Regions from separate parts of the Parazoarcus communis genome, predicted to be linked through region 1. Evidence: predicted binding sites of a transcription regulator. Region 1 holds the regulator's gene; each other region holds the start of a gene.

Region 1 (5,963 bases):
CGTCAGACCACGTAGCCCTGCATGCGGCTCTCGACGATCCGCGGATTGTCACCGCTCGCGATGCCCACCAGACCATCAACGAACATCTCGCGCTGGGACACCATGGTCCCGATATGGGCCTGCAGCTTCTTGGCGATCGGCAGAAAAATCAGGTTGGCAAGCCCGACACCGTAGATGGTCGCAACAAAGGCGACCGCAATGCCGGCGCCGAGCTTGGATGGATCGGAGAGGTTTTCCATGACGTGGATCAGGCCCAGCACCGCACCCAGAATCCCGATCGTCGGCGCGTAACCGCCGGCGCCTTCCCAGATCTTGGCCTTCTGCTTGAGCTGCCCTTCCCAGGTATCGATCTCGACCTCGAGCACTTCGCGCAGGCGCCCCGGCTCGACACCGTCGACCAGCATCTGCAGGCCGCGCTGCATGAAGGGATCATTCAGACCGTCAATCTGCCCTTCGAGTACGAGCAGGCCTTCCTTGCGCGCAACCGTGCTCCACGCCGACACTTTCTCGATGATGGCCTCATGGCTGCTCATCGGCGGCACGAACACCCACTTGGCCATCTTGAGGCCGTCGACGAAAACGCGCAGCGGGCTTTGCAGCATGACCGCACCGGCAGTGCCACCGACCACGATCAGGAATGCGGTGGGCTGCATCAGCGAAGACAGGTGCCCACCCTCGAGAACCTGCCCGATGAGGATGGCGGCAAGTCCGAGCGCGATGCCAACGAGGCTGATGCTATCCATTGGATTCCATCCTGTGGCCGTCAGGCCCCTGCGGGCGGGTTCTTGGGCGGGCGACCGCGCCGCGCACCGGGCGTGCTGCCCGCCGGGCGAGCCCCGACCACCTGCACACGCAGGCGCGCAATGGCCTGGCTGTGGAGCTGACACACGCGCGACTCGGTCACACCCAGCACCTCGCCGATCTCGCGCAGGTTCAGCTCTTCGTCGTAGTAGAGCGCCATGATCATCTTCTCGCGCTCGGGCAGCGCCTCGATGGCGCGCACCAGGCTGGCACGGTTATCCGCGCTCTCGAGCAGTTCCAGCGGGTTGGTTTCATGCTCGCCGAAATGACGCTCGAGGAAATCCTCGCCTTCGTCACGGGCAAAGTCGTCGAAATAGACGAGCTGGTGACCGCGCGCCTCCTGCAGCATGTGCTGATACTCGGACAGCGACACGCCGAGGGACTCGGCGAGCTCGGTCTCGCTCGGTGCGCGACCATTCTGCTGCTCGAGATCGTTGATGGCGGATTCGATGCGGCGCATGTCGCGGCGCAGGCTGCGCGGCACCCAGTCGTTCTCGCGCAGACCATCGAGCATCGAGCCGCGGATGCGCTGGACCGCGTAGGTCTCGAACTGCGCCCCCATGCCTTCCTCGAAACGACCGATCGCATCGAGCAAGCCCATCATGCCGTTCTGGATCAGATCCTCGACGTCAACGCTCGCAGGCAGCTTGGCCATGAGCTGATAGGCAATGCGCTTGACCAGCGGCGCGTAGGACACCACCAGGTGATCGGTATCAAGTTGTCCGTCAGCGTCGTACATCCATTGGACCTGTATCTTTTTGCGGCGCGACCGATCGGGCGCGGCCGCTGGCGCGTTCAAGGAGGTCCATTTTCCCGCACTGGCGTTCGCATTGCTAGCAGGATAGGTCAGCGGCATCACAATACTCACTCCCTGCGCACCTGCCCGTCCGGCCGGCTACGTGCCATCACCGAGAGACGACGCAGGAACGCGGCCTCCGGCTCGCGCGGCGAGGACATCGACTGCGGCTGCGACAGGCCTTCTGCGATGTCGTCGCGCTCGATTTCGCCCAGCCATGCCAGCGGCACGCCGACATGGCGGCGCACCAGGCCTTGAAGGCTGGAGAAGAAGCGCTCTGCATCGGCCCGGTTGCGGGCACGGCAGACGGCCACGTGCAGCGACCCGGCACCGGCCGCCGCGAGCTGCTTGATGACTTGATAGGCTTCGGTCGCGCCACTCGCGCTCGCCTCTGCGACCAGCAGCCGACGCGGCGCCGCATGCACAAAGGGCGACGGGTCGCTGGCCGAGCTCTGACCGGCGTGGATCAGCACGAACCCGGCATGACGATGAAGGACCCGCAGCGCTTCGACCAGACATGCGCGACGCGCATCGTCGAGCAGGGGCAAGGCCAGTGCAGCGGCGGCAGCGGGCACACGTCCGAGCAGACCGGGCACCGGCTGCAGCAGGCCGGCAAGCGTCAGCCGACCATCGAGCATTTGCAACAGATCCGGGCCCGCCGGCAGGTCCAGTGCAGCGGTCAGGGCCTCGTCGCCGGTCGCCTCGTCGAGCAGCAGCACGCGGTGCGCATGGCCGGCAATGCGATGGGCAGCACGCACCGCATTGTGCGTGCGATAGCGACCGGTAGCATACAGCGCCACCACGCCCGGTGGTGCGTTACGGAACAAACGCCGCAGTCCCGCCGCCTGGTCTTCGCGTCCGTCGATCATGTCAGGCTCCCTGGCCCGCAGCTGCGAGCATCATGCCGGCCTCATCCCCGTTGAGATGCCAGGGTGACTCGCCCCCCTGCTCGCGCAGAGCGCGATGAAGGAGGTAGGCGCGGTTTGGAAGGTGCAGATCTTCCGGCACGCGCTGGCCATTGGTCACGTAGAACACATTCAGGGCGCGGCGCACGGCGACGTCGATGGCCGGTGCCAGCGAAGCGGCCTCGTCCACCTTGGTAAAGATGCAGCCCGCCAGATCGGGACCGGCGTAGGCACGCACGACATCGTCCAGCGTGTCGCCGCGGCAGGTTGCGTTGAGCAGCAGCAGGCGGCGGACGTCGCCGGCGCCGCTGAGCATGGCCGCCTGCTCGGCCACCATGCGGTCGCGCTGGCTCATGCCCATGGTGTCGATAAGCACGATGTGCTTGTTGCGCAGCTCGCCAAGGGTCTGACGCAGGTCGGCTGCATCGCGCACCGAGAACACCGGCACGCCGAGAATCCGGCCATAGATCCGCAGCTGCTCCTGCGCCCCGATCCGGTAGCCGTCGGTGGTGATCAGCGCCAACTTGCCTGCACCATGACGCAGCACGCAGCGTGCAGCGAGCTTGGCGGTGGTCGTGGTCTTGCCGACACCGGTGGGGCCCACCAGCGCATAGACGCCGCCGCGATCGATGAGGTCATCGTCGGTCGAGCGCGCATTGAGCTTGCGGTCGAGCATGGCACGCACGACGGCATGCGCCTGATCGGGCGTCGCATCCTCCGGAATCGCTTCCGCCAGCTGGCGGGCGGTCGTACCGGAGAAGCCGGCTTCGAGCAGTTCTCCGAGCATGGCCGCGCGGGCGGGTGCATGGCGGCGGGTTTCACCCCAGGCAAAGCCTGCGAGCTGGCGTTCGATCATGCCGCGGATGCCCGTCAGCTCGGCCATCAGTTTGTTATTGGCTTCCTGCAATTCCCGCACACGGGCGTCTTCGGCGGCGCGAGCGGACGGACGCTCAACGACGGGCGCAGCCTGGCGACCACCGTCTTCCACCGTCACCCGCGAGCGCATCACGGCTGCACGCTCCGGTGCCGGCGCTGCATTGCTGCGCGGTGCGGGCGCGCTGGTATCGATACGCGGCGGATTGAAGGGGCGCATCACCGGATCGGGGTTGCGCCGTGGCGGCTGCGGGGCAGCACTGCGCGGCACCACGCCGGCGGCCAGCCCCGACAGGCTGAGGTGAAAGTCTTCATCATCGATCGGTGCCGCCATCTGGCGCGTCGGCGCCGGAGCGGGCGCACGCGGAGCAGCAGGCGCCGGGCGCACGCTTTGCAGCGCACCCACGGCATCGGCAGGCAGCGCCAGAATCTCGACCCCACCCTCGACTGCCCGGTTGGACAGTACGATGGCATCGGCACCGAGCTCTTCCTTCAAGGCTCGCAGTGCCTCACGGGCAGTTGGAGCAAAGTAGCGCTTAACGTTCATGATGAATCTCCCGACTACAGCGCTTTGCGCGCATCCTGGAGACGATTATGCGGCGGACCGGTTGTGCGGCATGGGCGGAATAAACCGGTTTTCCCCCGCTTATTCCCCTTGCCGGAAAGTCATAAGGCGCTTGCCGCTGTCAGGCGCAGCACGCAGCCCTGGGGGGCTGCGCGACGGGCGTTCGATCAGGTCGGAGTGCCGACCATGCCGGTGATGCGGATGGTGCGCGACTCCGGCACTTCGCCATTGGAGATGACTTTCAGCGAAGGCACGGCACGGCGCAGGAAGCGCGACAGCAGCATGCGCAGCTGCGCCGGAACCAGCAGCACCGGCGGCAGGCCGATGTCTTCCTGGCGCTGGGCAAGCTGCGCCGTCTGACGCAGCAGGGTGTCGGCCAGACCCGGCTCGATCGCCCCGCCCTCGCCGCTCGCACTCATGGCCTGCAGCAGGATGCGCTCGAGACCGGGCTCGAGCGACATCACCTGCACTTCGGCATTGCCCGGGAACAGGCTCTGGACAATCGCGCGCCCCAGCGCCTCGCGTACCTTCGCGGTGAGCTCGACCGGATCCTGAATGCGCGGCGCATGTTCGGCCAGCACCTCGATGATGCTGCGCATGTCGCGGATATTGACGCCCTCGTCGAGCAGGTTCTGCAACACCCGCTGCACGGTGGAAACCGACAGCAGTTTGGGCACCAGATCCTCGATGAGCTTGGGCGCGTCCTTGCCGATATGGTCGAGCAGCGACTGGGTTTCCTGCCGCCCGAGCAGCTCGGCGGCATGGTTGAGGATGACGTGATTGAGGTGGGTCGCCACCACCGTGCTCGCGTCGACCACCGTGTATCCGAGCGCATGCGCCTGCTCCCGACCGCCGCCTTCGATCCAGAATGCAGGCAGGCCGAAGGCCGGATCCTTGGTCTCGCGACCGCTCAGCGGCCCCGACACACGACCCGGATTGATCGCCAGGAACTGCCCCGGATACGCTTCGCCAGTGCCGATCTCGACCCCCTTGAGCGCAATCCGGTAAGCATTGGGCTTGAGCTCGAGGTTGTCGCGAATATGCACCGGCGAGGACAGGAACCCCACCTCCTGCGCAAACTTGCGGCGCAGGCCGCGAATGCGCTTGAGCAGTTCACCATCCTGCCCCTTGTCCACCATCGGAATCAGGCGGTAACCCACCTCCAGCCCGAGCACATCGACCGGCGCCACATCGTTCCAGCTTGCCTCCTGCGATTCGGCCGGCTGCTGCGCCGCAGCCGCCTGCGCCGCCGCGGGCGCCTCTGCCGCCTGCAACTCCTCGCCGATGCGCTTGTGCCGCATCCACGCCAGCGCGGCGAACATGGCCGCAAGCAGGATGAACACCACGTTGGGCATCCCCGGGATCAGGCCGAGCACGCCGATGATGATGGCGGTCAGTCCCAGCACCTGAGGGTTGGAAAACACCTGGTTGATGACCTGCCCGCCAATATCGCCCTCGTCGCCGACGCGGGACACGACCAGACCGGCCGCAACCGAGATGATCAGCGCCGGAATCTGTGCCACCAGGCCGTCACCAATGGTGAGCAGCGTATAGGTGCGACCCGCCTCGCCAATCGCCATGTCGTGCTGCATCACGCCGACGAACAGACCGCCGATGATGTTGATGACCAGGATCAGGATGCCAGCGACCGCATCGCCACGGACGAACTTGGACGCACCGTCCATCGCGCCGTAGAAGTCTGACTCCTGCCCGATCTCCTTGCGTCGGCTCTTGGCTGTCTTCTCGTCGATCAGACCGGCGTTGAGGTCGGCGTCGATCGCCATCTGCTTGCCCGGCATCGCATCCAGGGTGAAGCGCGCGCTCACTTCGGCGATACGGCCGGCACCCTTGGTGATGACGACGAAGTTGATCAGGGTGAGGATGACGAACACCACCAGACCAACCGCCGTATTACCGCCGACCAGGAAGCTGCCGAAGGCCTCGATCACCTTGCCTGCCGCATCGCCGCCGCCATGGCCTTCGAGCAGCACGATCCGGGTCGAGGCCACGTTGAGCGACAGCC
Region 2 (5,963 bases), 1.4 Mb from region 1:
TGCGGCTGGGTGCGGCGTGGCCGATGGTCGATGCCAGCGGTGAAATGCTGCTGGCTTTCGATGCCGACGGCGTCGTTGTCGGCGCCAACAATGGTGCGCGCCGCGTGCTCAGGGCCGGGAGTGACCGCGGCGTGTCCTGCGCGCTCGTGGGCAGTTCGCTCGATTCGATCTTCCGCGAAGGCAGTGCCGAGGTATGGCGCATTGGGCGCAATGCCTTACTGAACGAGCGCACGGCCCTGACCACCTTCGATCACGACGTGTTTTACGCCCATGTGATTTCGCCCAGCGTCGCGCCCGGTCGCAGGACGGAGCTGGCGCAGATGGCCGAGCCGGACGTGAGCGCGCCCGCGCTCGACCGCCTGGCGGGGGATGATCCGCAGATGCAGCGTCTGATCAGGCAGGCAAAACGCCTCGTCAACAAGTCGGTCTGCATTCTGTTGCACGGCGAAACCGGGACCGGCAAGGAGGTCGTGGCCAAGGCCCTGCACGAATCGAGCGACCGCTGCGACAAACCGTTCGTGGCCATCAATTGCGCCGCAATCCCCGAGTCGCTGATCGAGAGCGAACTGTTCGGCTACACCGCCGGCGCCTTTACCGGCGGGCGCAGCAAGGGCATGAAGGGGCTGATCGCCCAGGCTGACGGTGGCACCCTGTTCCTCGACGAAATCGGTGACATGCCCATTCACCTGCAGACGCGACTGCTGCGTGTGCTGGCCGAAAAGGAGGTGACTCCGCTCGGCAGCGACAGAGCGCAGCCGATCCGGCTGACGGTGGTGGCTGCATCGCACCGTGACCTGCGCAAGCTGATTGCCGATGGTCTGTTCCGCGAGGATCTCTACTACAGGCTGTGTGGTGCGACACTCTACCTGCCTGCACTCAGGATGCGTGAGGACAAGACCTACCTGATCAATCTGCTCGTGGCCGAGGAAGCGGCCGAGATGGGATGCGAAGCCGACATCGATCCGGCGGCCATGGCCCTGCTGTGCGGTCATGCCTGGCCGGGCAACGTGCGCCAGTTGCGCAACGTGCTGCGCTTTGCGCTCGCGGTCAGCGACAGCGGACGGATCCGGGTGTGTGATCTGCCCGATGAGTTCATGGAGCCGTCACTTGCTCACAGGCCTGCGCCCCAGGCGCCAGCGCCGACTGCGATGTCGTCCATGGCCGGCTCGGGGCCGCGCTGGAGCGAGCGTGAGGGGGAATGGTTGCTCGAAGCGTTGCAGCGCCACAAGTGGTGCGTGACTGCGGCAGCGGCTGAGCTCGGGCTGTGCCGTGCAACGGTTTATCGCCGCATGAAGCGCCACGGCATCGTGCCCCCAAACCAGCTCTGAGTCGGTCTCGCGGTGTAGGCTGAGGGCACCCGCCCGGCGTCAGTTGCCTGAAGGCCGCTCGACGGGTTCGTCGGTCGGGGGGGACGTCTGCTGTTCCGGCCCGGCATGCTGCATCTGCTCTTGCGCAATCTGCTCGTCGACCCGCGGGTCGAGGGCTGCGGCCAGCGGCGAGCTGCTGGTGCTGTCGGGCATCGGGATGTGATGCAGCGGCGCGTCGTCGACCTGATGCAGGTGGGTCGCACGCTTAGGCTGCACCCGCCATGCCACCACGGCCGCGCAGACGGCGACAAAGACATACAGCATGTTGGCGCCGAGAAAGCGCATGAGCACGCCGGCGAGGAGTGGGCCGATACTGGCGCCGACACCGAAAGTCAGCAGCAGCATGGCGGTGAGCGATACCCGCAGGTCTGCGGTCACGTGGTCGTTGGCGAGCGCAACCGCAAGCGGGTAGAGGCAGAACTGCAGCATGCACACCGCAAAGCCCGCCGCGAACAGCAGCCATATCGGCGCCTCGGGCAAGACTGCGAGCGGCAGGGCGAACACCGCCAGCACCGCGCCACAGCGGCTGATCAGCCATACGCGATCACGCCGGTCCGACAGCCAGCCCAGCGGCCATTGCACGAGCAGGCCGGCAAAAATGCAGCTACCCATGAACAGACCGACCTGCTCGGTCGTCAGGCCCATGCGCGTGCCGTAGAGCGGCGCGAGGCCGTAGAAGGAGCCAATCAGCAGCCCGGCGACCAGAATGGTGATCAGCGACAGCGGAACGCGTTTGAAGAAGAAGCGCAGCTCGAGCGGCGCCGGATGCAGCTTGGCCGGGTGCAGCTTGTGGGTGAGGGCAACCGGCACCAGGCACAGGGCAAAACACAGCCCGACCAGCATCAGCAACTCCAGGCCGAGCTCGGGGTGCGCCACCAGCACCAGCTGGCCCAGAATCAGGCCGAGATAGGAGGCGCCCATATATCCGGAAAACACCTGGCCGCGCTGCTCGGCATGGGACTGTTCGTTGAGCCAGCTCTCGATCACCATGTACTGGCACATCATGCACAGGCCGATCACCATGCGCAGCGTCAGCCACGCCGGCAGCCAGTCGGTCAGGCCGTGACCGAGCACGGCCGCCGTCACCACGCCGGCGCACGCCACATAGGCGCGGATGTGGCCGACGCGTCCAATCAGCCGGTGTCCCACCTTGCCGCCCAGCACCAGGCCGACGTAGTTCGCCGTCATCAAGGCACCCACCCACAGGCCGTCCGCCGTTGCCGCAACCCGCAAGGCCAGGTAAGTGCTGAGCAGGCCCGAGCCCAGCAGCATCAGCAGGGTGGCAAAGTAAAGTGAACGGAAGGACTTGAGGATCAGAATCATTGTGCGGGGGCTGACTCGATTGGCGGCGGGCGGGGCGAGGGGCGCCCGCGAAAGATCCCGTCATGTTACCCGTGCTATCCCGACTAAGGTACTCGGATAAACACCAAGTTGGTGCGCAAGGTCACGGTGAGGGGCGATTCAAGTTTTTCTGCGCACTGCCGTTAAGCCCGGTATTGGCGTGTTCGCCAGAATCAGACAAGGAGGTGCGACATGGATGTCTCATCCATCGCCGCCGCCGCGAGTGCCAACTCCGCGGCCCAGCTGCAGCAGGAAGTGTCGATGTCGGTGCTCAAGAAAGCCATGGACATCCAGGAGCAGAGCGCAATGCAGCTGCTCGAGGCCTTGCCGCCCGTGCCCGCTGCGCCCGCCGGAACCGCGGGTGGCGTGATCGATACCTGGGCATAGTCAGTTCCGTCGCGCCCGCTGAAAACTTGGGGCGCAGCCGGGGGGCTGCTATCGTTCGCCTGCCCCGATCCGAGACAAGCCCATGGCAGACGCACAGCCCAACAATCCCCTCCACGGCCTCACCCTGGAGAAGATCCTCAACGAACTGCTGACCTACTACACGTGGGCGGAGCTCGGGCAGCAGATCGACATCCGCTGCTTCAATCACGAGCCCAGCATTGCCTCCAGTCTCAAGTTTCTGCGGCGCACGCCGTGGGCACGCGAACAGGTCGAGGCGCTGTATGTCTATACGGTGCGCAACGGTATCCCCAGGCACTGAGCGTCCGCACCATTCTGCCGCACCTCACTCGCAAGGACAGGACGATGGACTTCCAGCCCGTACTCGACGACATCGTCAGCACGCTCAAACCCGAACTCGGCGCCGGCAAGGTGGCGAGCTACATCCCCGCCCTGGCGCGGGTCTCGCCCCACCAACTGGGCATTGCACTGCGCACCCGCGAGGGCGCGGAGTACTGTGCCGGCGATGCGACGACGCTGTTCTCCATCCAGAGTGTCTCCAAGGTGTTCTCGCTCACTCTCGCCATGCGCAACCTGGGCGAGGTCCTGTGGCAGCGCATGGGGCGCGAGCCTTCGGGCAACCCGTTCAACTCCCTGGTGCAGCTCGAAGCCGAACACGGCGTGCCACGCAACCCCTTCATCAACGCCGGGGCGATTGCGGTGGCCGACCGCCTGGTGAGCACTTGCGGCGATGGGCGGGCCGAGATTCTCGCGCTGCTCTCCAGCCTTTGCGGCGAAGCCGTGGCGTTTGACGAGGAGGTGGCCGCGTCGGAGGCAGCGACGGGGTTTCGCAACATCGCGCTGGCCAACTTCATGAAAGGCTTCGGCAATATCGACAACGATGTTGCGCCGGTGCTCGATCTCTATTTTCACCAGTGCTCGGTGGCAATGAACTGCGTGCAGCTTGCCCGGGCCATCGGCTACCTGTGCAACGATGGCGCGCATCCGCTCGATGGCTCGGCGCTGGTTTCCGATCGCCAGGCACGTCGCATCAACTCGCTGATGCTCACCTGCGGCACGTACGACGCGGCCGGCGAGTTCGCCTTCCGCATCGGCCTGCCGTGCAAGAGCGGGGTGGGCGGCGGCATCGTGGCCGTGCTGCCCGATACGCTCAGCCTGTGCGTGTGGTCGCCGGGACTGGACGAGACCGGCAACTCGCTGCTGGGCATGAAGGCGCTCGAAATGTTCGTCGCGCGCACCGGCCTGTCGGTGTTCTGAGTGCCTGCTGCAGGCGTGGACGATCAGCCCGGACGCGCGTGATTGTCGAAGGCGAATGCGTGTGGCCAGTGCGCCTGGGCGCGGGCTTCGGCGGGTGCGACTGCCCACAGGTCGCCGCCGTCGCCGGTGGCAAGCAGCCCCCCGCGCGTGGCGGTCAGCGCACAGACGCCGGGTGTGGGCAGATGGCCGATGAAGCTGCCGTCCGCCTCCCATAGCGCAAGCGTGCCGGCCACGCTGCAACTCACCGCGAATACGGGGCCCGTCGGCCCGTCAATCGCGACAATGTCGCCGGCGTAGCCGCCACAGGCTGCGAGCACCTCGGGCGTCGCCGTGCCGTAGCGCAGGCCCTCGTCCGTGAGCAGGGCGAACAGTGGCCGCGCCCTGATCGTGTCTGCCGCATCCCCGGCTTCGTTCTGCAGCGACACTGCGATGCGGCCATCGGCCGCCTGTGCGATGTGGCGCACGCTCATCCACGGGTCCGGCACGCGGTATTGCGCGAGCACGCGGCCGTCTTCGGGGTCGAGCAGCGCGAGTGTCGGGTCCATTCTGTCCAGGTTGCGCTTGAGGCGTCCGGTCTCGGGCAGGGTGAGGATGCCGCCGTTGGCGACCGCAATGCGTCCGTCGGTGAGCTGCATCAGCGCATGCGGGCCAATGCCTCCGGTGGGCCAGGCGGCGAGGCGCTGGAGCGTGAGTGCGTCGTACACGCCCACGCGGCCGTGACCATTGATGAGTTCGCTCTCGGTGGCGAACAGCAGGCGTCCGTCGCGGCTGAAGCTCAGATGGCCCTCGAGGCGGATGTCCTCGTCGGCGTCATAGACGTCGAACGCGGCCAGCTGCCGGCCACTGGCCACGTCCCAGCGCAGCAGAAAGCGGCCCGGTCTGCGCGCGGCGACCACCGCGGAGCCGTCGCCCGACGGATGCCAGGCCAGTTCGTGACCGCGCGCGGGCAGCTCGAATGCGTGGGAGATGTCGGTGCTGCGCCCGGCAAAGAAGTGGCGCGGGCGTGAGGGCGAGTCGGCCCAGCAGGTGAGCAGCGCGGGTTCGGCGGCAAACGCGGCCCGGGCAGGCGCGGGCAGATGCGCGAGGATGAAGCCGGCGGGAAGGGCGGCCAGCAGGCGGCGGCGCTGCAGATCAGTCGCCATCGTTCTCTCCGAAGCCGACGCTGACCTTCATCGCGTCGGCAAGCTCCTCGGCCAGCAGGCGTTGCAGGCGGCTGAGTTCGCTGACCAGGGTGTCAGTCTGCAGGCGTGCAGCGTCGGCAGCGAAGTCCGGGGGCAGCGCCGTCTGCACCGCGTCGATGCGCTGGTCGAGGCGCTCCGCCAGGGTCAGCAGTCCGCGTCCGCGCAGCATTGCGGTGAGCCCGGGCATGCCCTCGTCACCCTGCAGGCCGGCGCGCAGGCCGGAGAAGTACGCCATCAGGCCGGCACGTGCGGACCCGCTGCGCCAGGCGTCGGTTTCCGCCGGGCCGGTGTGCGGGCGCAGGGGCTTTTCGAGATACTTGAGGCGCAGGGTTTCGGTGCTGCCGATCAGGATGTTGATGCCGTCGGCGAGCAGGCGTGCCTCGCGTTCGGGTTCGGCCTCGGCGAGGCCGGC
Region 3 (5,963 bases), 1.6 Mb from region 1:
GCAGCGGAACGATGCGCTTGAGAATGCCGTACTGGGTGGGCTTGTCGAAGTAGATCATCACGTTGCGGCAGAAGATCGCATCCAGCGGTCCCTGCACCGGCCACATGGGGTCCAGCAGGTTGATGCGGCGAAAGCTGACCAGGCGGCGCAGCTCCGGGCGGATCTCGAACGTCCCGGCGTCAGCGCCACTGCGCGGGGTGAAGAACCGGCTCTTGCGCGCGTCGGACAGGCGATCGATACGATCCTGCCGGTAGATGCCCGCCTCTCCGTGCGCCAGTACCGAGGTGTCGATATCGCTGGCAAGGATCTGCACCGGCGGCGTGAGGGAGTTGAACGCCTCGCACGCTGTCATCGCCAGCGAATACGGTTCTTCCCCGGTCGAGGCTGCGTTGCACCAGATCCGGATCGTCCGCTTCTCGCCGACCTGGCGGAGCTGATCGGCGAGGATGTCGAAGTGGTGGGCTTCACGAAAGAAGGAGGTGAGGTTGGTGGTCAAGGAGTTGACGAAGGTCTCCCACTCCGCCCGGTCGCGTTCGAGTCTGGCCAGATACTGCGCAAACGTGCGATCGCCGCAACTGCGCAGACGGCGCGCGAGGCGGCTGTAGACCATGTCCTGCTTGGCCGACGACAGCGCAATGCCCGCGTGCTGATGGATCAGGGTACGGATGCGCTCGAAATCGGCCGACGTAAACTCGAACTCGCGATCGCGCGCAGCCAGGCCGGGCGCAGAGGCGGCAGGCGGGAACAGCGCGCGCCGAGGCGCATCCGGTGCGGAGCCTGCTGGCGACAAGGACCGCCGCGGCGGAGGATCGAAAACCATGCATGCACCTCTTCAAGTGCGCGCAATGAACGCACACACGGCGCTCAATGCCGCTGTTTCTTATCGTCCCAGTGCCGGGCGGATATTCGGGATGATTCCCTGCGCAGCCGATCCACTGCTGCCGTCGCGCGTCAGCGTCGCAGGATCGAGCGGCGCTGACGCGCTGACATCGAGGTTGCCACCCTCGCCGCGAATGGCGGCTTCGGTGCGCTTGTTGAGTACGATGATGCTGATGCGGCGGTTGATCGGATCGAGCGGGTCTTCCTTTCGGAGCGGAATGGTGTCGGCAAGCCCCACCACACGCACCACCTTGGCCACCTCGAGGCCACCGCTGACGAGTTCGCGGCGCGAAGCATTCGCTCGGTTGCTGGACAGTTCCCAGTTGGAGAAGCCGCGATCGCCGCCAGCATAGCGCGCCGAGTCGGTATGACCCGAGAGGCTGATGCGATTGTCCACGTCATTGAGCGCACGCCCGATCGAACGCAGCAGGTCGCGCGTATAGGGCTGAAGGTTGGCACTTGCGGAGGTAAACATCGGCCGGTTCTGTTCGTCCACCAGCTGGATGCGCAGCCCCTCCGAGGTGATGTCCATCAGGATCTGCTCCTTGAACTGCCGGAGCTGGGGGTCGGCCTCGATGATGGCTTCGATGCGCCCCTTGAGATCGACCAGCCGGGCGCGCTCGCGACGCAGCTCCGCCTCTTCGGCACCGCCATCGGCAGGATCGGACGGGGTCCGGTCGCGCGCAGCGTCAACGTTGATGGCACGGGTGCTCGGCGTATCGCCACGCTTGACCTGCCCCACCTTGCGCGACAGATCCTCGCCACCGCCCTTGATGATGCTCGAGCTGTCTCCCGAGCCCTCGCCGCCAGCCATCGCCAGCTTGAGCGGATTCTGGAAGTGATCGGCGATGCCTTCCAGGTCGCCCTGCGCGGTCGAGCCGAGCAGCCACATCAGCAGGAAGAACGCCATCATTGCGGTCACGAAGTCGGCATACGCAATCTTCCAGGCACCGCCGTGCGCGCCACCGCCGCCCTTCTTGATGCGCTTGACGATGATTGGTTGCTGGCTTTCGTCGCTCACGACTCCACCCCGACCGGAACCGGATCAGAACGCACCAGCACGAAGCCTGTTTCCGCCATGCCCTGCCTCAGCCCTTGCGGTTCTTGATTTCTTCTTCGAGTTCGGTAAAGGTCGGCCGATCGGAGGCGTACAGCACCTTGCGTCCGAACTCGACCGCCACCTGCGGTGCATAGCCGTTCATGCTCGCCAGCAGCACCACCTTCATCACCTGGTAGATCTTTCCACCCTCTTCGACCTTCTGCTCGATCTGGCTCGCAAGCGGGGCCACGAAACCGTAGGACACGAGAATACCGAGGAAGGTACCGACCAGCGCGCCGCCGATCATCTTGCCCAGCACCGCCGGCGGCTCACCCACCGAGCCCATCACGTTCACCACGCCCATCACCGCCACCACGATACCGAAGGCCGGCACCGAATCGGCGACCTTGGACACGATATGGGGCGCCACATGCGCTTCCTGGTGATGGGTCTCGATCTCCATGTCCATCAGGTTCTCGATCTCGAACGCATTCAGGTTGCCGCCCACCATCATGCGCAGGTAGTCGCACAGGAACTCGACCACATGGTGGTCCGATGTCACGCTCGGATACTTCGAAAAGATCGGGCTCGAATCCGGGTTCTCGATGTCGTTCTCGATCGACATCAGGCCTTCCTTGCGCACCTTGGCCAGGATCTCGAACAGCATCGCCAGCAAATCGACGTAAAGCGCGCGATTGTACTTTGAGCCCTTGACCGCCATGCTCAGCGAGCCCAGCGTGGCCTTGAGTGCCTTCGGCCCGTTTCCGGCCACGAAGCCGCCGATCATCAGGCCGAAAATGGCGATGTACTCAAGAGGCACCCACAGTGCGAGCAGGCTGCCGTGCACCGCATAGGTGCCGATCGACGCGGCGAGAATGATGACGTAGCCGATGATCAGAAACACTGCTTACTCCAGGCTGGAAGCACGGGTCGGTTGGGAATGCAAAATTGTAACGGCCCGCAGAGTAAAAACTTGAACTCCGGGTACGAAAAAAAGGCTGCCTCCGGATCAGGCAGCCTTTCTGTTGAAAACGGCAGCGTCAGGCCGCAACCGTATCCCTGACCTTGGTCTTGCGCACCGCCGTCCGCTTGGTCTTGCCTGCACGCGAAGGCATGTTGCACAGACCGCAGACATAGGCCTGCGTCGGGTCGTATGCATGGGCCACAAAGTGCCCGCCGCAACAGGTACAGCCCGCCATGTGCAGCAGGTCGGCATCAAAGAAGCGGACCAGGGTCCACGCGCGGGTCAGGCTGAGCACCGGCTCCATCTGCTCGGCCTCGATCTGATCGAGATAGAGATGATAGGACTTCAGGATCGCTTGGAGACCACTGACACCAGCCTTCTTCTCGAAGAAGCGATGGAAGCCCATGAACAGCGACGAGTGCACGTTGGGCTGCCAGGTCATGAACCAGTCGGTCGAAAACGGCAGCATGCCCTTGGGTGGCGACACCCCGCGAACTTCCTTGTAGATCTTGAGCAGCTTCTCGCGGCTGAGCTGGGTTTCGACCTCGAGCATCTGCATGCGCGCGCCGAGCTGCACCATTTCCACCGCGCGACGAATGTCGTCCGCTTCGTCGATAATCCGTTTGTTCTTCATTTTCTCTTCTCCTCAGGCAGCTTCCTCGGCAGCCTTGCCGGCAGCGATGATCGCTGCATGCAGACTGGAGCTTGCCTGATCGCGGCCCTCGCCCGCCATCAGGCGGCCAAGTTGCTCATCGTTGAATCGGAACTGCGGCATCAACATCTGATTGTTGGACATGCGCACGAGCTTCGCTGCGGAAAGCCCCTCTATCAGGTCGGCAAACGCCTCGCCCATGCCAAGCCTGAACATTGCCGTTTCCCGATCACTGCGCAACATCTGCTGCGCCAGCATCAGATAGGCCAGGTTCAGTTCGCGAATCTCTGCCTGAAAATCGGGGCGTTTCATGAAAAATGACTCCCTTTCAGGGACAAGCGGCTTTGAAGTTAAAGTAATTTCTGAACATCCGCAAGCTTTCCCATGCCGCAATGGGGGTCAATGCTGTTGCAAACAAACAACATCCCTTCAGCCCAGCTCATGCCAAACGGGCAAAAATCAGGCCGGTGCTTCCGGTTGCTGCACAGAGGCGACGCGATTTCGGCCCTGGCGCTTCGCCATGTAAGCACCACGGTCGGCCTGTTTGATCAGCGCATCGAGATCGGCCATCGCGCCATCACGCATCGCCACCCCGATGCTGACCGTCAGTTCAAGCGCGGGACCACCGGTCTCGATCAGCAGTGCGTCCACCGACGCACGCAAGCGCTCGGCACAGATCATGGCCGAGGTCAGCCCGGTCTCCGGACAGATCACCAGAAACTCGTCGCCACCCGTTCGACAGATCACGTCCTGCCCGCGCAAGGCCTCGCGCAAGGCATCCGCCGCCTGGCGCAGGACCATGTCGCCGACATCGTGCCCGTGCGTGTCGTTGATGAGCTTGAACCCATCGAGATCGATGATCATGCACGACAGCGGCCGGCGGTTGCGGGTAGCGGTCACCCATTCCTGGTGCATGCGATCAATGGCATAGCGACGGTTCGGGAACCCGGTCAGCGCATCGGTCAACGCCACTTCCTGCAATCGCCTGTTCGAGATCGCAAGCTCGGCGGCAAAATGCCGGACTTCCTCGCGGTCGCGCTCAAGTTCCTGCTGCAGTCTCACGACGCGCTGCCCTGCATGTAAACGTGCGGTAAGCACCTTGGGGCGGAACGGCTTGAGCAGAAAATCGTCTGCGCCTGACTCGAACGCATCGATCAGGCGATCGTCGTCATCGTTCGGCGCAAGCAGCAGGATGTACATCCGGCGCCCCACGCGGGTGGCACGCAGGGCACGAATCAGCCGTTCGCTTTCAGCACCGAACACACCACAATCGATCACCATCATGTGCGGCTGAAGCTCGACAACCGCCTCCAGCACCTGCTGCCCGGGGCGGACTTCGAACAGACGATGCCCCTCGCCGTCAAGCACTTCGCGCAACTGGTCACGACTGCTCGCCTCGTCATCCACCAGCAGGACACGCAAAGCCGCACTCGGGCTCTGCGGAGCGGCTTCAACCGCAACACTCACCTCCGGCGCTGCATCTTCGCCGGACTTCACAGCAGCGCCCGCATCGCCCCCGTCACCCGGGCACAGCTCCGAGAACTGTGGCGGCGTAACCGTGTCGATCTGCAGCAGCTTGCCCCATTCGACCCATTGGCGCGCGATGTCGCTGCAGGCACAGACGAACTCATCGCGGCTGTATCCGAGGCGCAAGGCCAGCTTCAGAACCATCCCCATCAGCGCTGGCTGATCGGCCTCTACGGCAAGGCAGATCTCCGCGACGGCCCGGGACAGCACGAGACATTGCATCATCGTCGCTTCGCGACTCTCGGGTGCGAAGGCCGCACGCTCGGTCTGTTCGAAGAAACGCACCGGCTCGGAGAAGACCGGCGGCAATCCCCAATCCACCAGCATGGCCGCACCCAGCTCGCGGTGGGTCATCGCCAGCGCCTCCCGCTCCAGATCGAGCAGACGCCGATCCGGATTGCGCTGGATCTCAAGCAGCAGGCGGCCATACTCAACCGGATACACGGTAGCCATCGCCAGCTCGCCGATCCGAGCAAGCAGCCCGACCGAGAAGGCCTCGTCGGCGGCGACCACGCGCAGACGCTGAACCAGCGTTTGCATCGACAGAGCCATGACCAGCGAAGATGACCAGAAGCGCACGTAATCAAAGCTGGCGCATGCACCCTTGCGGTAGCTCGACAGCAGCGAAAAACCGAGCGCCATCGTTCGCACCGCAGGCATGCCCAGCACCATCAGGGCTTCCTGCACCGACACGACCGAACGCCGCTGCGGCCCGGTCAGACCGTTGGCGGCCTTGATGATACGGCCCACAAAAGCGGGGTCGCCCTTGATCACCCGCGCCAGCTCTGCCACCGACACATCGTCGCTTTGCGTCATGCGAATGATCGCGAGCGCAACCCCGCGTGGGGAAGGAAGATCGCCCGTTGCCTTAAGCTGCGCAAAACGGTTCATGTCGATCGAAG

The links. The regulator FliA, encoded in region 1, starts transcription of late flagellar genes. The targets are predictions, from matches to a motif close to CTAAAGTTNNNNNNNNNNNNGCCGNTA.
Region 2: a site for FliA is predicted at 2,828-2,854, ahead of CEW83_RS15460 (YjfB family protein). Genes of this name have one in related genera too.
Region 3: a site for FliA is predicted at 2,870-2,896, ahead of motA (flagellar motor stator protein MotA). Genes of this name have one in related genera too.

What each region holds. Positions count from the first base shown of each region.
Region 1 is NZ_CP022187.1:195,144-201,106, reverse strand. It holds gene CEW83_RS00970 (flagellar motor protein) at 3-743, opposite strand; gene CEW83_RS00965 (RNA polymerase sigma factor FliA) at 764-1,540, opposite strand; gene CEW83_RS00960 (MinD/ParA family ATP-binding protein) at 1,666-2,466, opposite strand; gene flhF (flagellar biosynthesis protein FlhF) at 2,468-3,922, opposite strand; gene flhA (flagellar biosynthesis protein FlhA) at 4,108-5,963, opposite strand, start outside.
Region 2 is NZ_CP022187.1:3,393,059-3,399,021, forward strand. It holds gene CEW83_RS15450 (sigma-54-dependent Fis family transcriptional regulator) at 1-1,328, shown strand, start outside; gene CEW83_RS15455 (MFS transporter) at 1,368-2,690, opposite strand; gene CEW83_RS15460 (YjfB family protein) at 2,901-3,095, shown strand; gene CEW83_RS15465 (VF530 family DNA-binding protein) at 3,178-3,414, shown strand; gene CEW83_RS15470 (glutaminase) at 3,459-4,370, shown strand; gene CEW83_RS15475 (DUF1513 domain-containing protein) at 4,394-5,512, opposite strand; gene CEW83_RS15480 (imelysin family protein) at 5,502-5,963, opposite strand, start outside.
Region 3 is NZ_CP022187.1:1,794,587-1,800,549, forward strand. It holds gene CEW83_RS08165 (CheR family methyltransferase) at 1-820, opposite strand, end outside; gene motB (flagellar motor protein MotB) at 881-1,900, opposite strand; gene motA (flagellar motor stator protein MotA) at 1,968-2,822, opposite strand; gene flhC (flagellar transcriptional regulator FlhC) at 2,959-3,516, opposite strand; gene flhD (flagellar transcriptional regulator FlhD) at 3,529-3,846, opposite strand; gene CEW83_RS08190 (diguanylate cyclase) at 3,994-5,963, opposite strand, start outside.